Regions from separate parts of the Micromonospora sp. WMMD1274 genome, predicted to be linked through region 3. Evidence: riboswitches for the same ligand, from Rfam matches in the RefSeq annotation. Region 3 holds a riboswitch; each other region holds the start of a gene.

Region 1 (5,239 bases), 1.8 Mb from region 3:
GCCGGCATCCTCGTCGGCTACGCGCGGCGGCTCGACGACGGCTTCGACCCGGCGCTGGCCGCCACCGCGCTGGTCCTGCTCGGGCTGGTGCTGCTGGTCGGGCCGCTGCGGCAGGCCGGCGCGCTGGAGATCCGGGCGGCGAACCTTCCGGTCCGCACGTGGACACCGGTCGTCGCCGCCCGGCTCGGCGACGCGCTGCTGGTGCTGCTCGCCGTGGTGGCGCTCGCCGCCGCCCTGGCGCTGCCCGCCTGGACGGCGCTCGTCGCCGCGCTGCTGGTCGGCGCCGGCTGCGGGGCGGTCGCGCTGGACCTGGCCCGGCGCCGGTTCCGCCCGCCCGCCGGAGGTGGCCCGGTCGGCCGCGCGCTGCGCCGCCACCAGCCCGAGTTCGTGCTGCACTTCTCCGCCCCGCCCGGCTCCGAGTACCAGGTCACCATGTGGCTGCCGTACCTGGAGCGAATCGGCCGCCCGTTCGTGGTGGTGCTGCGCGAACCGGAGCTCCTGCCCGCGGTGGCCGCCGCCACCCGCGCCCCGGTCGTCCTCTGCCCCACGCTGAAGGCGCTCGACGAGGCGCTGGTGCCGAGCCTGCGGGTGGCGTTCTACGTCAACCACGGCGCGAAGAACGCCCACGTGATCCGGTTCAACCAGCTCACCCACGTGCAGCTGCACCACGGCGACAGCGACAAGGCCCCCAGCGCCAACCCGGTCTCGGCCATCTTCGACAAGATCTTCGTGGCCGGGCAGGCCGCGATCGACAGGTACGCCCGCGCCGGCGTGGAGATCCCCGCCGACAAGTTCGTCGTGGTCGGCCGCCCCCAGGTCGAGGCCATCGAGGTACGCCGGGAGCCGGTCACTCCGTCGGCGCACCCCACCGTCCTCTACACCCCGACCTGGACCGGGCACCACGCCGACGCCAACTACTGCTCGCTGCCGGTGGCCGAGACGTTGATCCGCCGGCTGATCGACAGGGGCGCCGCGGTGATCCTGCGCGCCCACCCCTACACCGACAAGAACCCGGCCTCGGCCCGCCAGCTCGCCCGCCTCACCGAACTGCTCGCCGCCGACCGGGCGAAGACCGGCCGGCCGCACCTGTTCGGCGCCGCCGCGAGCCGCGAGCTGACGCTCACCGAGTGCGTCAACCGCGCCGACGCGCTGGTCTCCGACGTCTCCGGGGTGATCTCCGACTGGCTCTACTCCGGCAAGCCGTACGCGGTCACCGACACCGGCGCCGACGGCGAGCACTTCGTCGAGCGGTTCCCGCTGGCGGCGTCCGGCTACGTGCTGCGGCGTGACATGTCCAACGTGGACGAGGTGCTCACCGACCTGCTCGACGCCGACCCGAAGGCGGCGCAGCGCTGGGCGGCCCGGACCCGCTACCTGGGCGACTTCCCCGCCGACGGGTACGCCGAGGCGTTCCTCACCGCCGCCCGCCGCGAACTGGAACCCGACTGGGCGGTCCCGGCGCCGCGCGCCGGGGTGTAGGCCCGCTCAGAGGTACGGGTCGAGCAGGGCGAGCACCGCCTCCGGGTCCTCGACGTGCGCGTTGTGGCCCAGCCCGGGCAGCGTCGCCACGGGCGCGCCCAGCTCCTTGAGCTGCGCGTCGGTCACCATCGGGTCCAGCTCGCCACGGGCCAGCAGCACCGGCACACCGGTGGCGGCCAGCAGGGACGGCAGCCGGGGTTCCCCGACGGCGAACGCGGCCGGGTCCATCGCGAGCCGCCAGCGACCGTCCACCCGGCGCAGCCCCGCCTCCACCACCGGATGGTCCGGTGCGAACAGCCCGGCGAGCCCGGAGACCCGCAGGTAGCGGCGGGCCGCCTCGTCACGGGTGGCGAACCAGGTGACCGGCCGGGCGGCCAGCTCCGCCGACTTGGCCAGTTCGGCCGGGGACCAGACCGCCTTGATGCCGAGCCCGACCATCGCGTCGACCGGAAGCCCTCGCTGCCGGGCCGCGAGCGCCAGCGCCACCACCCCGCCGAGCGAGTGCCCGAGCAGCACCAGCCGGTCGGTGGAGCCGAGCCGGACCGGGCCGAGCCCGTCGACGACGCGCTGGGCCAGGGCCTCGAACGAGTAGCCGTGCAGCGGCGGCGACCAGCCGTGTCCCGCCAGGTCGGGGGCGAGCCAGCGGCCGGGCCAGCGGCGCTCCAGCAGCGGCGCCCAGGGCAGCCACACCTCGCCGGTGGCACCCATGCCGTGCAGGAGAATCAGGTGCCGCTTCCCCGTCGCATCGCCCATTGGCGCAGTCTGCCACCGCCCGCCCCGCACACGCGAGACCGAACCCCGGCCAGCCTCGTCGCCCGCCATCCCGTCGATCTTGCGGTTTCGGCCCACGGGACGCCCGGCTTGCCCGTTGTGACGGGGCCGCAACTGCAAGATCAGCGGGGCCGGGCGGGGTGGGACGGGGAAGGCCGGCACCCCCGGGGTGGGGGTGCCGGCCTTCGGGCTGTGGGACTGCTCAGGCGGAGTAGCCGCGGGTGGAGACCCAGTTCGCCAGGTCGATCGTGGTGACCCAGTACGACGGCAGCGACGGGTCGGCCGAGTCGGCGATCCGTACCGTCCGGCCGTCGTTCTTGTAGCCGACCACCGCGACGTAGTGGCCGCCCGGGAACGAGTGCCAGCCGCCGTTGGTGTCGGTGGCGGTGCCGGCCACGTTCGCGACGACCGCGCGGCCGTTGCTGATCGCCTCGACCACGTCGGCCTGGAGCCGGTCCATCTGGGCCGGGGTGGCGGTGCCGGGGATCATGCGGGTCCGGTACGGGTTGCCCTTGACCTGCTGGTTGAGCACCCGGGTGGTGTCCTCGGCCGAGTTGGTGCCCATCTCGGTGGTGCCGAGCGGGCCGGCGAGCGCGTCCTGGCTGCGTTCGATGCCGGCGGCGCTGAGCGCGTTGCGCACGGCGGCCGGACCGCAGTAGAAGTAGTTGATCTGCGCCTGGTAGTCGTAGTCGAGCGACTTGCTCGACGGCGGCTTCGGCTTGGCCTTGGGCGTGGTGTCCGGGTCGGCTGTGGCCTTCTTCGACGGGGAGGCGCTCGGCGACGCGCTGGGCGCGGCGGAGGCGCTGGGCGACGCCGGCGGGACGGCGATGCGGGCCTCGCCGCGGCTGGCGGGCTGCTCGCCGAGACGGGCGGCGCCGAGATCGGCGACCGCCGCGGTGTTCTCCTGGACCGGGGCGTCGTCACCGGCGGTGGCGACGGTGCCGGCGCCGGCGGCCAGCACGAGCGCGGCGGCCGATCCGGCGATGATCTGGTACGGGCGCTCGGTGACGATCCGTCGCAGCTGACGCTTCAGGTGGTGCTTCACGAAATCCTCCACGGGGCGTGAGCGGCGCACGCCGGCCCGGCACGCGGAGGAACTCACACGTGCTGGCGGGGCCGGATGGCCGGGGGATCGGGAACGCCCGTGATGCCGGGCGCCCAGGGGGCGGTTGCCGGTCGCGCGTCAGGCGAGCGCGGGCACCGCGGTGCCGTGGAGGCGGGGGGACGATCGAGGGGTGGGCAAGAGGGGTACTCCTTCCGTGGCCGCCGACCGGGTTAGCTGACGGATTCGGGCGGGAAGTACGCCCTACCGCGGGCCGTGGCTCGCGGATTCACCCCGATGGTGCTCATGGGTCCCCGGTTCGTGGAACACGATTAGGCGGGTCGGTGCGGCGTCGCCGTCGGCAATCGATTACCGCATCGGACGCGCCGACACTACCGGTGGGTATGTCCCATGCCAAGCGCTCCCACCTGCGTAAACGTGATCCGCGGTAACGGATTTCGGAACACCCGGTTACTGACTTCGCTCAATGGGACAAGCAGTTTCGACGGCACCCGGCGGCGGAAAGCGGACAGATGGCCAGCACCGGCCCGGCAATTGCGCGACTCGATGACCTGTTCCGCGCCGGACGCCCGTTTCGGCGGCCCGGGTGACCGGGCTCACCACGTTGCGGGTAACGATTCGGTCGAGACGGTCGTCTCAGCCGACCCGGGCCGGGCGCCACCGGGCGTTGCGGACCGTCGCGGGCACCGGCTGGGCGCTTGCTGTCGCGCTCCGGTACGCCGGGGCGGGCCGCAGCGCCACGGTGGCGGCGTACGCCTCGGCGGCGAGCGTCCGGGCGGCCTCGGCCGCCAGTTCCGCGTCCCGCCACGCCGACCGCTCCCGCTCGGCGGCGCTCTCCCATCCGGCCCGGCGACCGTCCCGGACCGTGCGCGCCAGCACGATCTCCTGCTCGGCCGGGTGCCGGCGCGGATCCCACCCGTTGCGACCCGCCAGCACGTCGGCGAGCTGACGGGCGGTCAGGTCGCCCCGCCAGTGCGCCGTCATGGCGGCGTGGTGCAGCCAGCGCTCCCGGGCCGCGTACTCGGCCGGGGTTCGCGGTGTACGCGGCGCGGCCAGCGCGGCGGCGCCGGCCAGGCGGCGGGCGGCGGCGTCCGCCTCGTCGTACGCGGTCCAGGCCAGTTCCGCCTCGTCCTGCGCGGCCAGCCACCGCTCACGGCGGCGGCGGGCCGTCTGGGCGGCCCCGGCGGCGGCCACCGCCACCTCCTCGGCGTACCGGATCAGGTCGTCGCGGCGGGCGGCGTCGGCGTCGGCCGGTTCGGGGACGGCGTCCGGCGCGGGCTCGCGTTCGGGCCGGGCGACGAGCGCGGCGAGCAGGCCCAGCGCGAGCAGCAGCAGGAAGGACCAGATGGCCGCGGCCTCGGGCACGGAGGTGAGGAAGTGGTACAGAGCGGTCTGCGACATGGTCGGCACCTCACGGGAAGGACCTGGCGGGAGGGCCGCACGGCCGGCCGGGGCGGGCGGGCCACCGGGAGGCGGGTGCGGGAATGACGTTCGGTGGGTGCGGGAACGGGCGGGGCCCGTGGGCGGATCAGCGGGCGGGCGGGGCCCGTGGGCCGGCCGGCGCGGCGGCCCGTCCGGCCGGGACCGGCTCCGCGACGGCCGGGACCGTCGCCCGGCGAGCGGGCGCCGGGACACCGGCGGGCGAGGCCGGCCGCTCGGCCACGCGGTCGGCCTCCGGCCGCGCGGCGGTCGAGGCGCCCGTGACCGTGTACGCCGAGGCGGCGACCGCCGGAGCCGGGGCGGCAGCGGCGACACCGGCCGGCAGCGTGGCGGCGCCGAACGAACAGGCGACCACCACGGCGAGACTGGCGAGCATCCGGGCGGTCCAGCGCGCCACCCACCACACGGGGCAGGTGAGCGCGATCGGAAGCACGGGTACAAATTACCGCCGATCCCCCACGAACGCACCGGCGCACGGCGTGTCGC
Region 2 (5,239 bases), 2.4 Mb from region 3:
CAAGCGCGACCCGTACCAGCTCGCCGGTGGCGTGCGCGAGCTGAGCACGTACGCCGACCGGCAGCGTGCCGCCCGCGCGGCGGCGCGGGAGCGTCCGGACGACTACCGCGACTACGCGCACGTGGTGGTGGACGAGTCGCAGGACGTCTCGCCGATGCAGTGGCGGATGGTCGGCCGGCGGGGGCGGCTGGCGTCCTGGACCGTGGTCGGCGACCCGGCGCAGACCGCCTGGACCGGCGACCCGCAGGAGCTGGACCGGGCCCGTGACCAGGCGCTGGGCCGGCGCAAGCGGCACCGCTACGAGCTGACCACCAACTACCGCAACTCGGCGGAGATCTTCGCGGTGGCGGCGGCGGAGATCCGCCGCCTCTACCCGGACCTGCCGCTGCCCGCCGCGGTCCGGTCCACGGGTGTGGCGCCGGTCGAGCGCACGGTGCCCGCCGCCGACCTGCCGGCGGCCACCGTCGAGGCGGCCGAGGCGCTGCTCGCGCAGGTGGAGGGCACCGTCGGCGTGATCACGCCGGTGCCGCGCCGGGACGAGGTGGCGGGCTGGCTGGGCGGGCTCGGCGCGGGCCGCCTCCAGGTCGTCACCAGCCTTCAGGCCAAGGGCATGGAGTACGACGGCGTGGTGCTGGTGGCGCCGGGTGAGATCCGGGCCGATCCCGGCTCGGGCGTCCGCACGCTCTACGTGGCGCTGTCCCGGGCGACCCAGCGCCTCACCACGCTCGACCCGGTGGGGTGACCGGCCCCGCCGCCACCCACAGTTCACTTGCATACATAGCGATGTGAACATACATTGGGCCGGGCCGGTACGCGGCAGGGAGGGTGTTGGCGTGGGCGCAGGTCATGACCACAGCGGTGCGGTGGCCAACGCGGCACACCGCCACCGGGGCCGCCTCTGGGCCGCGTTCGCGCTGCTCGCCGCCCTGATGGTGGTCGAGGCGGTGGCCGCCTTCACCACCGGCTCGCTGGCGCTGCTCTCCGACGCCGGGCACATGTTCACCGACGTGCTCGGCATCGGCATGGCCCTCGCGGCGATCACCGCCACCCGCCGGGCCGGCACCGACCCGCAGCGCACGTTCGGGCTCTACCGGCTGGAGGTGCTCGCCGCCCTCGCCAACGCCGTGCTGCTCGGCGCCGTCGCCATCTACGTCCTGGTCGAGGCGGTACGCCGCTTCGGCGAGCCGCCGGAGGTGCTGGCCGGCCCGATGCTGGTGGTGGCGGTGCTCGGCCTGCTCGCCAACATCGTCGCGTTCGCGCTGCTGCGCGCCGGGGCGAAGGAGAGCATCAACCTGCGCGGGGCGTACCTGGAGGTGCTCGGCGACCTGCTCGGCTCGCTCGGCGTGATCGCCGCCGCCCTGGTCATCGCGGTGACCGACTGGTGGTGGGCGGACCCGCTGGTCGCCGTCGGGATCGGCCTGTTCATCCTGCCGCGCACCTGGCGGCTCGGCCGGGCCGCGCTGCGCATCCTGGTGCAGGCCGCGCCGGAACACCTCCAGGTGACCGCCGTGCACGACCGGCTGGCCGCCGTACCCGGCGTGGCCGAGGTGCACGACCTGCACGTCTGGACGCTCACCTCGGGCATGGAGGTGGCCTCGGCGCACCTGACCACCGACCCGGGCGTGGACCCGGCCGGCGTGCTGGCCGCCGCGCGGGCCGCCCTGCACGAGGACTTCTCCATCGATCACGCCACGTTGCAGGTCGAACCCGGAGCGTCGGCCGGAGTGTGCGGACAGACCGAGTGGTGATTAGGACACACTTAAATCACTGTGGCTAATGTAGTCTTATGCCGGTTTTGCCCCGCCTAGTGGCACTGCTCCACGGAGCCGTGCCCGGGCAGCGCCGGTAGTCTCGGTCGCGGCCGCACCCGCGGGCGCCACCGGCCCCGGTGGGGCGGCCGTCGCCTAATCGTCCGCAGGGACGAGCCGGGGAACCACGTACGTGGGGTGCATCCGCGTCAGCGGTAGGGATCTTCCGTCCCGAACCCGTCAGCTAACCCGGTCGGCGCTGACGGAAGGACGTGTGAATGCCCCCAGTGGCACCTGTACGACGGACGGCCGCCCGGTTGGCGGCCCTGCTCGTCGCGACGCTGACCCTCGGCGTCGCGACCGTTCCGGCCTCCCCCGCCTCGGCGGCGCCCGCGACCGGCCTGCTCGCCGCCGCGCCCGGCGACGACGAGGGCGGCACGCCCGAACTGCGCGCCCAGCTCGACGCGGCCAGCAAGGGCTGGCTGGAGGCGAAGGCCGCGCTCAACCGGTCGGTGAACCGGCAGAAGCAACTCAACGAACAACTCAAGACGGTCGGCGCCGAACTGGCCGTCCGGGACGCCAAGGTCGGCGAGATCGCCGCCGTGGCGTACCGCAACGGCCGCCTGGGCACCGCCGGGGCGCTGCTCGGCAGCAGCAGCCCGGAGGGCTTCATGGACCGGGCCGCCGCGCTGGAGCAGGTCGCCGCGCACGAGGACCGTACGCTGCGCGACCTGATCGCGACCCGGGACGAGGCCACCCGCACCCGCACCGAGCTCGACGGCGAGATCCGCGAGCAGCGCAAGCAGGTGGCGGTGATGGGCAAGCGCAAGGAGCAGGCCGAGCGTGCCCTCGAGGTGGCGAACGACCGGGCCTCGCGCAGCAGCAGCGGCGGTGGCAGCGTCCAGGGCACCTCCAGCAAGAACGCGAAGCCCGCGCCGCGCAACTCGGACGGCTCCTGGCCGTCGGAGTCGTGCAGCGTCAACGACCCGACCCCGGCGAACGGCTGCATCACCCCACGCACGCTGCACGCGCTGCAACAGGCCAAGGCGGCGGGCTTCACCCGGTACGTCTCCTGCCACCGGCCCAGCGGCTCGGGTGAGCACCCGAAGGGGCGCGCCTGCGACTTCGCCGCGCAGAAGAGCGGCTTCGGCGGCGTGGCCACCGGCGGCGACCGGACGTACGGCAACAACCTGGCCGCGTACTTCGTGCGCAACGCCGACCCGCTCGCCGTGCTCTACGTGATCTGGTTCAAGCAGATCTGGCTGCCCAGCAGCGGGTGGAAGTCGTACAGCGGCGGCAACGGCGACCCGTCCAGCGACCACACCAACCACGTGCACCTGTCGGTGTACTGAGCGCGCCCTGGAGGGCGGCCGGATCAGGCCGGCCGGCCCTCCAGGGTCGCTCCGAGACGCGCCGCCAGGCCCAGGTGAGCCGCCCGGGCCTGGCGGAACGCGTACCCGAACAGCGGTGCCGGTGCGGTGAGCGTGATCTCCACGTCGATGCGTACCGTGCCGTCGGGCTCGTCGCGCAGGCGGGTGTGGTTGCGTACCGTCGTGGCGGGCTGCTGCCGCGCCACGGTGACCACCTCGTCCTCGCCGGCGATCAACACGTCCGCCTGGTACGTGACCGGGAAGTGCAGCGGGCCGAGTTGCAGCCGGTCGGTGATCGCGTAGCTGGCCAGCGCGCCCGGCCGGGCCGGCAGCTTCCGGACCCGGACGATCAGCGGATGCAGCTCGCCCTGGCGACTCAGGTCACCCAGTAGCGCCACCGCCTCGGCCCGGGTGCACCGGGCCTGCACGGTGTAGCTGAAGCTGTCGCTGCTCTGCAAGCGGGCCCCCTCGCCGTCGTGCGTCGCGACGATCGTCCCGTACCGACGCCGGACTGGCAACGGGTAGAAGGTCCCCTGGCAGCAGGGGGTGTGAACGGCGCTCAGGCGCCGGGCAGCACCTCGGGGGTGTCGTCGGCGAACCACGGCTCGGGCGCGCCGAACAGGCCGAGCAGGCCGGTCACCCAGAGCTGCCGGTGCACGAACCGGCTCGGCTCGGTGACCACCAGCTTGACGCCGCTGACCTCGCAGGTCTGGAAGCCCGCGACCATGGCGCTGATGCCGACCGAGTCGATGAACGTGACGAGCCGCATGTTCAGCTCGATCCGCGAGGGGCGGCCCTTCGCGAGCACTTCGGCGATCGCTTCCCGCACCTCGTACGCGGTGTCGACGTCGATCTCCCCACGGGGCGCGATCTGGACGACACCACCCGGCCGCACCGACTTCACGATCGACAGGCTCACGCGAGCACCTCCACTCGCCCATGACGGGCGCCTCATCAGTACGCGGGCCGCGACCGAGCGTATTCCTCCGACGGCCCGGTCGCCACCCCCCGGGATGAGCAATTCGCGAACTGGGCACACCTGGGCGTACCCAATCCGGACCTCCGGGTTCCAGTTTCCCCTTCAAGGTGGGCCGCGGCCAACCCTGCGGCCGGGCGGGCCCGGCCGATCCGCCGACCAGGGTAGCGGGCGCACGCACGTCCCGTGGGCACCGGTCCCGGCGCGTTCGGGTGGTTCGTCCCGTTCGCTGCCCGGGCCGCCCGTGACCCGGGCATGGTTTGCCGGGCGTGCCGGTGGGGCACTGCCCGAGACAGTGAACCCGCCGGATGGACACCGGAGTCCGAAGTGGCCGCCGGCCTTCGGCACCCGAGGAGGTAGAACGATGTTCGGATCCAACCTGCTGGACCGCCGGGGCAAGGCCGAGCGGGTCGCCGACCAGGCGTGGCAGCACCTGCTCTCCGCCGTCGGTTCCGCCGGTGACAGCGTGCGCGACGCCACCCATACCGCCCGCCGCAGCTCCTCCGGCCTGGCCGACGACGCCACCGACCTGGTCGGCTCCGCCGCCGAGGAGGCACGCCGCCGGGCCGGTCTCGCGTTCGACGCGCTCGCCGGCCGCCGGCCCGCGCTGCCCTGGACGCTGCTGATCGCGGCGGCGCTCGCCGGCGCGGCGATCGGCTGGGCCGCCGGGACCGCGGCGCGCGCCGCCGGCAGCCGGGACCGCGCCGCGGACGAGATCGAGTTCGTGGACGTGGACCGGCCGAACTCCCCGGCCGGCCTGGACGGCTGACCCGCCGAGTACGACGCGACGACGGCCGCTCCCGGGGCTCCCGGGAGCGGCCGTCGTGCTGCCTCACCCGGACCGGGCGAGGGCGGCTCACCCGGGACACGCGCAGGATCGCGGGTGCGGGACCACGTGCCCGCGCCGCGATCGACGGGAGGGAGAGCCGGATGGCCACCGACACGGTCACGCGTACCGACCGGGACATCCAGACCGCCGTGCTCGACGAGCTGACCTGGGAGCCGCGGGTCGGCCCGGACGAGATCGGGGTGACCGTCACCGAGGGCGTGGTGACGCTCACCGGCCGGGTGGACAGCTACGCCAAGAAGTGGGCCGCCGAGCGGGCCGCGCACCGGGTCACCCGGGTCCGCGCGGTCGCCAACGA
Region 3 (5,239 bases):
CCATGGTGGTCATGCTATGGCCACCGCCGCCACCGGCCGAATCGGCGCGGGCCGAGGCGGGTGGCAACGGGAAAGTATGAAATGCGTATCACGAATCTTGACGGGCCCCGAGGTGCGTGTGACCGTGGGTCGCGAGGCCGTTCGGCCCGGTAGTTCCCCAGGTAGACGAGGTGAGGGACATGACGCCGAGCACCCCGGAGCAGGCACTGACCGAACTGCGTGCCGGTAACCACCGGTTCGTCACCGGTGCCCCGCAGCATCCGAATCAGGACGCCGGGCACCGCGCGGCTGTCGCCGACGGCCAGCATCCCTTCGCGGTGATCGTCGGCTGCTCCGACTCACGGCTCGCCGCCGAGATCATCTTCGACCGTGGTCTCGGTGACCTCTTCGTGGTGCGTACGGCCGGGCACACCGCCGGGCCGGAGGTGCTCGGCAGCGTCGAGTACGCGGTCACCGTGCTCGGCACGCCGCTCGTGGTGGTGCTCGGGCACGACTCGTGCGGCGCGGTCCAGGCCGCCCGGGAGGGGTTCCGGACCGGTTCCGCCCTGGTCGGGCACCTGGGCGCGGTGGTGGACGCGGTCTCGCCCAGCCTGCTGCGCGCCTCCCGCCAGGGCGTCGACGACCTCGACGGCATCATCGACGTGCACATCGCGCAGACCGTCGAGACGCTGCTGGCCCGCTCCGCCGTGCTGGCCGAGCGGGTGGCGGCCGGGCGGTGCACGGTGGTGGGCATGTCGTACCGGCTCGCCGGCGGCGAGGTGCGGACCGTGGCGCAGTCCCCGGCCCCGCTGCCCGCTCCGGCGGCGCCCGCCGATCCGGCGCTGGCCGGCTGAGCCGTCGGGAAGACGAAAAGGGGCCGCCCGAGGGCGGCCCCTTTCACCGTGTCCGGGTCAGAGCAGCGACATGTGGACGTGGTCGGTGTGGTTCGACGGTCCGCTGTACGAACTCCAGCCGGTGGCCGGGAACCAGATCTGCCGGTTCCAGATGACGTAGTAGATGCCCAGCCGGTCGGCGTTGCGGATGAGGAACGCGGCGACCTCGTTGCCGTACCGGCGGGTGTCGTTGTTGTGCCAGGGCGCGAAGCCGCTGTTCTGGAGCGACCAGTCGCACGCCTTGCCCTTGGGGTGCTCCCACGGCCCGCCGGGCCGGTAGCAGCCCACGAAGCGCTTGAAGCCCGCGCGGCGGACCTCCTTGTACGCGTGCAGCGTGCGCGGGGTGACGCAGCCCGACGTGGTCGGGTCGTCCTCGCTGCACGACTCGGCCTTCCAGCCGCCGTCGGCCGTGCGGCCGGGGGCGATCTTGGCGACCGGTGAGGTGGCGGAGACCAGGCCGCCGGTGAAGCCGAGACCGCCGACGAGCTTCAGCGCGCGCTCGGCCTGCACCTTCTCGCGCTCCATCGCGTTCTTCTGCTTCTCCTGCTCGCGCACCTCGGCGTCGAGCGCGATCTTGGCCTGCTCGGCGCGGGTCTTGACCGCGTTGATGGCGGCCAGGCGCTGCGCGTTGAGGAGGTTCAGCTCGTCCAGGGCGTTGACGCGGCGGACGAACGAGTCGGGCGAGTTGCTCTCCAGCAGCATCGCCATCGCGCCCATCCGGCCGGTCCGGTAGGACTGGGCGGCGAGCTGGTTGACCTGCGGGCTGAGCGCATCCAGCTCGGCCTGTGCCGTCTTCACCTCGGCCGCCAGCCGCCGCTGGCGGTCCTGCGACTTGGCGAGCTTCGCCTTGGCCTGGAGGAAGTTCCGGTTGGCGGCGTCGATCGCCTCGGTGATGAGCGGCGGTTCGCCGTCCTCCTCGTGGCCCGAGGGGGTGCCGGGGGCCGCCGCGGTGGGTGCCGCGGTCGCCGGAGTCGGCCCGGCCAGCACTGCCAGCGAGGTCAGCACGGCCACCACGGGTGTCAGCCAGCGGCGCAGGGGTGCCGTCACAGTGTTCCCTTCCGTCGGCCGCCGACCGGGTTAGCTGACGGGTTCGGGACGGAAGTGGCCCCTACCGCTGTCGCGGATTCACCCCATGTACCTGGTTCCCCGGCTCGCCCGCGGGCGATTGGGCGGCGGCACCGCTGGCGCCGGTGCGCGCCTTCGGCGGTGACCGGCAGCGAGGTTACCTGACAGCACTCCTGAGGATCTACGTCCGGAAGCCGACCAATAGCGAGATTTCGCCGTGGCGCACCGTGACCAGCGTCGCGTTTGAAATCGATGGTCACGCTGCGGAGTGTCACCATGCGGCCTCCGTACTCTTCCCGCCGCCGAGCGCCTCCAGCGCGTCGTCCCGTCCGGCCGGCGGCCGGGCCGCGGGTGGCGCCGGCTCCGCGCCGCGCGAGCGCCGTCCGGCGGTGGTCACGACCGCGGCCAGTCCGGTCGTCAGCGGTACGGCGGCGATCAGGCCGAGCGTGGCCACCGCGCTGCGGACGATCTCCTGGGCGAGGAACTCGCTCGTGAGGATCTCGCTCACCGGGCGGGAGTCGGCGACCAGCAGGAGCAGCAGCGGCAGCGAGGCGCCCGCGTACGCCAGCACGATGGTGTTGACGGTGGACGCGATGTGCGCCCGGCCGACCCGGGTCGCCGCCCGGTAGAGCTGCCGCCGGGACAGGCCGGGGTTGGCGTGCGCCAGTTCGGTGACGGTGGCCGCCTGGGTGACCGTGACGTCGTCCAGCACGCCCAGCGAGCCGATGATGATGCCGGCCAGCAGCAGGCCGTGCAGGTCCACGTCGCCCTGGAACATGGACAGCGTGGTGGCGTCCTCGCTGCCGAATCCGGTCAGGTGGGTGGCGGACGTGGCGAGCAGGCCGAGCACGCCGGTGACCACCAGGCTGCCGAGCGTGCCGAGCACCGCCACCGACGTCTGCGCGGTGACGCCGTGGGTCAGGTAGAGCACCACGAACATGATCAACGCGGCGCCCACGATCGCCACCAGCAGCGGAGGCTGGCCGGCGCCGATGCCCGGCAGCACGAAGCCGAGCAGGATGGCGAAGCTGGCCACCAGGCCGCCGAGCGCGGCGAGACCGCGCCAGCGGCCGAACGCCACGATCGCGGCGGCGAAGAGCACCATCAGCCAGATCAGTGGCGTGCCGCGCTGGTGTTCGGCGATGTTGTAGGACTTCACCGCCGGGTCGGCCGGGTCGGTCAGCTCGACCAGGACGACCTCGTCGCCGACCGCGACCCGGGGTGCGCCCGGCCCGGCCGGGATCGGCGTCTCGACCTGCCGGCCCGCGTCCGGGCCCTGCTCGACGGTCGCCGTCACCGTGCCACAGGGGCCACCTGCGCCGTCCGGGGACTCCGGGGTCGGCGGGCAGGGTTCGGTGACCACCCGGGTCACGGTGCCGTGGTAGCGGGGGACGTCCGCGCCGCCGACCGGCTCCCGGTCCTGCCGGGGCCAGAGCACCAGCGCCGCGATCACGGTGATCACGAACAGCGGCACCACCACGGCGACGAGCAGCCGTCGTACGCCCGGCGGCGCGGCGGGTGCGGGGTGGGTGTGGTCGGCACCCATGGCGTCTCTCCCAACGGTCGCGGCGACGCCTGGTCCGCCGGACCGGTCTGGTCACCCGGCCGGCGTGGACGTGTCGACCACGTCCGGGTCGTCGCCCGGCCATGGTAGGCAACCCGGCCGGGCGCTTCCGGGCACCGTGACCGTGACGCGCGCTCCGCGCGGATCAGCCCAGGCCGGCCCGGCGTCGCCGGTACTCGTCCTCGTCGATCTCGCCGCGGGCGTACCGCTCGTCCAGGATGCGCCGGGCCGTCGTCGGGCCCAGGTACTGCGGGCCGGTCCACCGCACGGCCGCCCAGACGAGCCCCGCCAGCACCGCGAGCACCAGCAGGGACCAGATCCACATCCAGCCCATCATCGGGCTCTGCCACATCATCGGGCCGCCCTCCGTCCGTCGCCGCGGGTCCGCCGGGCCGGCCTGCCCGCCACTTCGACGGTACGACCGGCACGACCGCGTCGGCGCGGGTCGATGTGCCCCGCTACGAGGGCCGGAGGTCCCGCTCAGCCGCGCTTCATCAGGCGGCCGACGGCGGCCATCATCTCGGTGGCCATCTCGTCGGCCCGGCCCTCGGCGGCGCCCTCGTGCATGCAGTGCCGGGCGTGGCCGTCGAGCAGGCCCAGGCCGACCTTGTCCAGCGCCGCCTGGATGGCCGAGATCTGGGTCAGCACGTCGATGCAGTATCGGTCGTCCTCGACCATCTTCTCGATGCCACGGACCTGGCCCTCGATCCGGCGGAGCCGGGCGAGGAGTTGGTCCTTGCTGGCGGTGTAGCCCCGGGTCGGGCTGGACGGCGCGGTCATGAAACCGAGGATAGCGTACCCCTCGGGGGTATGCTAACGTTCCGAACGTACCCCTGGGGGGTATCAGATCGGAGGGCGAGATGGAGACCACCTACCAGGTGAGCGGCATGACCTGCGGGCACTGCGTCAACTCGGTGAGCACCGAGCTGAGCGCGCTGCCGGGCGTCACCGACGTCCAGGTCGACCTGGCCAGCGGCCGGGTCACCGTCACCAGTCAGGACCCGCTGGACGCGGACGCGGTCCGCGCGGCGGTCGACGAGGCCGGCTACGACCTCGTCGGTGCGTGACGGGTCCGACGACCCGTAGAAACCGAGGAGACACCATGAACACGGCGACGAAGCTCAGCGGCTTCGCCCTCGGCCTCGTGGCGGTGTTCGGCGCGGCGTACGGGATCGGCAACCTGGCCGATCCCGTCGCCCCGGCCGCCGAGACCCGCCACGACGACAGCGACAGCGACCACGGGGCCGGCGACACCGGCCACGGTGACGAGAGCGGCCCCTCCGCGCACCTGCCCGGCGGGCTGCTCGTCTCCGAACGCGGCTACACGTTCCAGCCCGCCACCGCCCCGGCCGGGCAGTTCGCCTTCCGGATCACCGGCCCGGACGGCGCGCCGGTCACCCGCTTCGAGGTGGCCCACGACAAGCGCATGCACCTGATCGTCGCCCGCCGGGACCTGTCCGGGTTCCGGCACGTCCACCCGGAGATGACCGGCGACGGCACCTGGCGGGTCGCCTCGCCGCTCGGAGGCCCCGGCGTCTGGCGGGCCTTCGCCGACTTCACCCCCGAGGGCGGCGAGCCCCTGACCCTCGGCCTGGACGTCACGGTCCCCGGCGAGCTGACCGCCCGGCCGCTGCCGGCGCCGGTGACCAGCACCACAGTCGACGGCTACACGGTCACCCTGGCCGGAACGCCGGAGCCGGGCCGCACCAGCCGGCTCACGCTCTCCGTCAGCCGCGAC
Region 4 (5,239 bases), 3.3 Mb from region 3:
CCACCTACTCCAACCTGAACAAGGCCACCGGCTACGTGCAGCGGTCCTTCGACATCTCGTCGCTCGCGGGCACCACGGCGACCATCTCGTTCAGCGGCGTGGAGGACAGCTCGTTGCAGACGTCCTTCGTCGTCGACGACACCGCGGTCACCCTGAGCTGACCGTGGCGTAGCGCGGCCGGTCGTCGTCCTCCCGGCGACCGGCCGCCTCGTCGTGCCAGAGCCTCGCCGTGCCGGGCGTCGCGGGGTCGCGGGGTCGCGGCGCCACGCCGGCCGTCGAATCAGGCCGGGCGCCCGGCCCGGGACGGGGTGCCGCGGTCGCGGTGGATCCGCGCGGCCGCCTCGTGCATCGCGCGGCCGAACAGCTCGGCCTGGTCGCCCATGGTGCCGAGCCGGGCGGCGAGCGCGTCGGCGTCGGCCCGCGCCGACGCGCTGACCTGGGCGTCCAGCTCGGACAACGCGGCGTTGGCGGCGGTGACGAGGTGTCCGCAGAGGACGTCGAGGGGCTCGCCGGCCAGCTCCGGGTCGACCGTCACGGAATCCAGCCGGCCACCCTGGACGGCGACCGCGCGAACCCGCCCGCCGGCGGCCGTGCCCTCGGCGCGGAGCAGGTCGCCCGGCTCGCCGTCGGCGTGCGCCGAGGCCCGGGAGCGCATCGCGGTGAGCGCCTGCTGCGTGCGGGTCAGCATCTCGTCGAGGCTCGCGGCCGCCGAGAACGGGTCGTTGGTCATTTCCGCGCTTTCTTCACGTCTTAGCCGAGCACCGTGACCCTAGCAACCGGCTCCGACGAATCGCGGTCACCGGCTGTCGCGGGCCGCGCCCCGGCGCCGCGAGCAGGCCGGACACCGGCGACGCGGCGTGTCGCGGACGGGTGAACGCCCGGCCGGACGGACCGGCCGGGCGTTCTCCGGACCGCTGTCAGCGCAGGCGCAGCCGCTGACCGGGGAAGATCAGGCCCGGGTCGTCGCCGACCACCGCCCGGTTGCGCTCGTGCAGGGCACGCCAGCCGCCGTCGACGCGCTGCGCCACGGCGATCTCCGACAGCGTGTCCCCGCGCCGGACCACGTACGTCCCGGCACCGCTCGCGGGCTGCGGCGCGGCCTTCGTCGCGGGCCGCTCCGGGGCGGCCTTGCGCGGGGCCGGCCGCTCCGGGGCGGCCTTGCGCGGAGTGGCCTTCGTGGTGGCCCGCTCGCCGGCCGCGGCCGACCCGGCGTTCGCCGAGCCGCCCTTCCTGCCGCAGACCGGCCACGCGCCGATGCCCTGACCGCGCAGCACCTTCTCGGCGACGGCGATCTGCTCGGAGCGGCTGGCCAGGTCGGCGCGGGCGGCGTACTTCTTGCCGCCGTAGCCGTTCCAGGTGGCGCGGGAGAACTGGAGCCCGCCGTAGTAGCCGTTGCCGGTGTTGATCTTCCAGTTGCCGCCTGACTCGCAGCGCGCGACCGCGTCCCAGTTGACGCCCGCGCTGGCCGGGGCGGCCGGGCCGAAGAGGGTCGCGGCGCCGACGGCGGCGCCGGCCAGAACCGCCCCGAGAGCGGTACGGCGGCTTCGGGCTGAGTATTCAGTTGCCATGTGGATTCCTCCACGCCGACGAGGTGAGCTGTCGGGTTCGGGCCGAGGAGCCCGGCCGCCGGTGGCGGCTTCACCCCGAGGTGACGATGCACCGTGGAACGTGTGGTTCCCCCGCTCCCGCGCGAGGTTCGGTTACCGGGGACGGCGGCGGGATTTGGCGTTTCCGGCCCGCGGTGTCCGCGTCTGCGAACGAAACCGACGCTAGGAGCGTTTTGCGACGATCGTCCACTTCTTGTGATGCTCTTCACCCGGCCGGGCTACCGGCGGCGGCGCTACGGTGGCAGGGCCAGGCAAGATCACGGGAGGGCGGGACGGATGACCGATCACGGACACGAGCTGACCTTCGGCGGCTTCATCACCCCCGCCGCCGGGCAGCCCGACCAGGTGGTGGCGCTCGCCCGGCTCTGCGAGCAGGTCGGGCTGGACCTGGTCACCTTCCAGGACCACCCGTACCAGCCGGGCTTCCTGGACACCTGGACGCTGATGTCCTACGTGGGCGCCGCCACCGAGCGCATCCGCCTGGCCGGCAACGTACTCAACCTGCCGCTGCGCCAGCCGGTGGTGCTGGCCCGCAGCATCGCCAGCCTGGACCTGCTCACCGGCGGCCGGGTCGAGCTGGGGCTCGGCGCGGGCGCGTTCTGGGACGCGATCGAGGCGACCGGCGGGCGGCGCCTGTCCCCCGGCGCCGCCGTCGAAGCCCTGGACGAGGCGATCCGGGTGATCCGCGAGGTCTGGGACACCGACCGGCGCGGCATGATCCGGGTCGACGGCGAGCACTACCGGGTGGTCGGTGCCAAGCGCGGGCCGGCGCCGGCGCACCCGGTGGGCATCTGGGTCGGCGCGTACAAGCCGCGCATGCTGCGCCTGGTCGGCCGCGCCGCGGACGGCTGGCTGCCGTCGCTGTCGTACCTGCCGAAGGGCCCCGACGAGCTGCCCGCCCTGAACGCGCTCGTCGACGAGGGCGCCCGGGCCGCCGGGCGCGACCCGGCCGCGATCCGCCGCATGCTCAACGTGACCGGCACGTTCGCCCGCTCGTCGGCCGGTTTCCTGGCCGGGCCGCCGGACCAGTGGGTGGAGGAACTGGCCGGGCTCACGCTGGAGCACGGCATCACCACGTTCATCCTCGGCAGCGACGAGCCGCGCGCGATCCAGATATTCGGCCAGGAGGTCGCGCCCGCCGTGCGGGAGCTGGTCGCCGCCGAGCGCGCCACGCCCGTCGGCGGCACCCGCGCGGCCGCCGAGGAGCAGGCCGCCGCCGGCGGCCCGAGCACGCTGGGTGTCACCCCCACCCCCGACCCGGGGGTACGCCTGAGCGCGCGCCGCCCCTGGGACGAGTCCACCCGCCCGACCGCCCCGCCGCCACCGGCCGGGCACACCTACCCGGCCCGGGGACAGGCCGCCGGGCAGCACCTGGTGGACGTGCACGACCACCTGCGGCAGGAGCTGGCCCAGGTGCGCGACCTGCTGGAACAGGTCAAGCAGGGCTCGGTCACGCCGGGCCGGGCGCGGGCCGCGCTGAACGAGATGACCATGCGGCAGAACAACTGGACGCTCGGGGCGTACTGCGCGGCCTACTGCACGATGGTCACCCAGCACCACGGGCTGGAGGACGCCTCGATCTTCCCGCACCTGCGCCGATCCGAGGCCGGGCTGGCCGCCGTGCTGGACCGCCTGGAGGAGGAGCACGTGGTGATCCACGGCGTGGTGGAGAGCGTGGACCGGGCACTCGTGGAGCTGGTCCGCCGGCCCGGCGACTTCACCGGACTCCAGGAGGCGGTGGACCTGCTCACCGACACGTTGCTGTCGCACCTGTCGTACGAGGAGCACCAGATCGTCGAGCCGCTGGCCCGGCACGGTTTCTTCCCCGGCCAGCTGTGAGGTAGCTGACTTTTGGTTCCCTAAGTCAGGAGGTACCGTCGACGCCATGACGGACCTCCTCGCCCAGCGTGACTCCTGGTCCACCGCCAACTGCTCGATCGCCCGGGCGCTCGAGGTGGTCGGCAACCGCACCACGCTGCTCCTGCTGCGGGAAGCGTCGTTCGGCACCCGCCGCTTCGACGACTTCGCCCGGCGGGTCGGCGTCAGCGAGCCGGTGGCCGCCGCACGCCTCAAGCAGCTCGTCGCCGACGGGCTGCTCGACCGGCGTCCCTACCGCGAGCCCGGGCAGCGCACCCGCGACGAGTACGTGCTCACTGCCAAGGGAAGCGACCTGATCCCGGTGCTCGTCGCGCTGCGGCAGTGGGGCGACGCGTACGCCGCCGACGAGGCCGGCCCGGCGGTCCGGGTTGCCCACCACGAGTGCGGCGCGCCGGTGCACGCGCGGCTGCGCTGCGACGCCGGGCACGACGTACCGCCCGGCGAGCTGGCCGTCCTGCCCGGTCCGGGCCTGCTGTCCGCCTGACCTCCCTTCGCCACCACACCTCGGAGCGAGACCATGAAGATCGCTGGAAGCACCGCCCTGGTCACCGGCGCCAACCGCGGCTTCGGCCGGCACCTGGCCGCCGAACTCGTCGCGCGCGGCGCCACCGTCTGGGCCGGCGCCCGCAACCCGGACACCGTGGACCTGCCCGGCGTCACCCCGGTACGCCTCGACATCACCGACCCGGCGTCGGTGGCCGCCGCCGCCGAGCGGGCCGGTGACGTGACGCTGCTGGTCAACAACGCCGGCGTGAGCACCGGCACCGACCTGCTCGACGGCGACCTCGCGCAGATCCGGCTGGAGCTGGAGACGCACTACCTCGGCACGCTGTCGGTGGTACGGGCGTTCGCGCCCCGGATCGCGGCCAACGGCGGCGGCACGATCCTGAACGTGCTGTCGGCGCTGTCCTGGTTCACGTTCCCCGGCGTCGGCGCGTACGGCGCGGCGAAGGCCGCCGAGTGGTCGATGACGAACGCCCTGCGCGTCGAGCTGGCCGGCCGGGGCGTCCGCGTCGCGGGCCTGCACGTGGGCTACATGGACACCGAGATGGCCGCCGCCGTCCCCGGCCCGAAGGCCGACCCGGCCGACGTCGCCCGGCTCGCCGCGGACGGCATCGAGTCCGACAGCTACGAGATCCTCGCCGACGAGGTCGCCCGGCGGGTCCAGGCCGGACTGTCCGGCGGCGTGGCCGCGCTCTACCCCGCACTCCCCTGAGCCGACCCGTCTTCGCCGAGGTGGCGGCGCCACCTCGGCAAGACGGTTCCGCTGCCACAACTACCGCCCGAGGTCCCTCCATCTGGGACCAGCCTCCCCCACTCTGGGACACCCCAGCGTGATCAACACCAGCTCGCCGAGGTGGCCGGGTCAGAGCCCGTGGGATGCCGCCACTTCGGCGCAGTGGTGTCGATCACGCGGCTGCCACGACTACCGCCCGGGCACAGTCGATCAACAGCCGGTGCCCCCCCGCGCGGCGCTCCGCCCCATCCACACCGACCCACCCCTGGCACCCGGGCAGCCCTGCCGACGCGGGCGGAAGCCCTCACCGCCCCGGGCATCCCTCCAGGTGGGATCGATCTTCCCCCACCCTGGGACACCCCAGCGTGATCAACACCAGTTCGGCGAAGTGGCGGGGTCAGAGCCCGTCCGATACCACCACCTCGGCGAGCTGGAGTCGATCACGCAACTGGCCCGACGACCGCCCGACCATCGGCGTCATGGAGTCGATCACGCCGGCCCGCCGGGGCGGGTCGGG

The links. A riboswitch is a leader RNA that binds a small molecule or an ion and turns the genes downstream of it on or off. The one in region 3 is predicted to bind cyclic di-AMP.
Region 1: another riboswitch for cyclic di-AMP. It lies ahead of ACN27D_RS26020 (C39 family peptidase); the one in region 3 lies ahead of ACN27D_RS17410 (coiled-coil domain-containing protein).
Region 2: another riboswitch for cyclic di-AMP. It lies ahead of ACN27D_RS05340 (coiled-coil domain-containing protein); the one in region 3 lies ahead of ACN27D_RS17410 (coiled-coil domain-containing protein).
Region 4: another riboswitch for cyclic di-AMP. It lies ahead of ACN27D_RS32885 (transglycosylase family protein); the one in region 3 lies ahead of ACN27D_RS17410 (coiled-coil domain-containing protein).

The regions. Positions count from the first base shown of each region.
Region 1 covers NZ_JBMHMG010000001.1:5,479,909-5,485,147, reverse strand. Annotated here, with positions in the region: gene ACN27D_RS26030 (CDP-glycerol glycerophosphotransferase family protein) at 1-1,479, shown strand, start outside; gene ACN27D_RS26025 (alpha/beta fold hydrolase) at 1,486-2,232, opposite strand; gene ACN27D_RS26020 (C39 family peptidase) at 2,453-3,295, opposite strand; cyclic di-AMP (ydaO/yuaA leader) riboswitch at 3,500-3,641, opposite strand; gene ACN27D_RS26015 (hypothetical protein) at 3,950-4,714, opposite strand; gene ACN27D_RS26010 (hypothetical protein) at 4,842-5,186, opposite strand.
Region 2 covers NZ_JBMHMG010000001.1:1,253,883-1,259,121, forward strand. Annotated here, with positions in the region: gene ACN27D_RS05330 (HelD family protein) at 1-742, shown strand, start outside; gene ACN27D_RS05335 (cation diffusion facilitator family transporter) at 834-1,748, shown strand; cyclic di-AMP (ydaO/yuaA leader) riboswitch at 1,892-2,022, shown strand; gene ACN27D_RS05340 (coiled-coil domain-containing protein) at 2,027-3,100, shown strand; gene ACN27D_RS05345 (SRPBCC family protein) at 3,124-3,636, opposite strand; gene ACN27D_RS05350 (STAS domain-containing protein) at 3,678-4,037, opposite strand; gene ACN27D_RS05355 (hypothetical protein) at 4,459-4,863, shown strand; gene ACN27D_RS05360 (BON domain-containing protein) at 5,025-5,239, shown strand, end outside.
Region 3 covers NZ_JBMHMG010000001.1:3,684,774-3,690,012, forward strand. Annotated here, with positions in the region: gene ACN27D_RS17400 (helix-turn-helix transcriptional regulator) at 1-13, opposite strand, end outside; gene ACN27D_RS17405 (carbonic anhydrase) at 180-833, shown strand; gene ACN27D_RS17410 (coiled-coil domain-containing protein) at 891-1,919, opposite strand; cyclic di-AMP (ydaO/yuaA leader) riboswitch at 1,924-2,054, opposite strand; gene ACN27D_RS17415 (YibE/F family protein) at 2,209-3,483, opposite strand; gene ACN27D_RS17420 (SHOCT domain-containing protein) at 3,647-3,826, opposite strand; gene ACN27D_RS17425 (metal-sensitive transcriptional regulator) at 3,982-4,281, opposite strand; gene ACN27D_RS17430 (heavy-metal-associated domain-containing protein) at 4,362-4,568, shown strand; gene ACN27D_RS17435 (hypothetical protein) at 4,604-5,239, shown strand, end outside.
Region 4 covers NZ_JBMHMG010000001.1:6,950,815-6,956,053, forward strand. Annotated here, with positions in the region: gene ACN27D_RS32875 (M4 family metallopeptidase) at 1-161, shown strand, start outside; gene ACN27D_RS32880 (YbaB/EbfC family nucleoid-associated protein) at 281-730, opposite strand; gene ACN27D_RS32885 (transglycosylase family protein) at 918-1,568, opposite strand; cyclic di-AMP (ydaO/yuaA leader) riboswitch at 1,567-1,712, opposite strand; gene ACN27D_RS32890 (LLM class flavin-dependent oxidoreductase) at 1,884-3,446, shown strand; gene ACN27D_RS32895 (winged helix-turn-helix transcriptional regulator) at 3,493-3,969, shown strand; gene ACN27D_RS32900 (SDR family oxidoreductase) at 4,003-4,701, shown strand.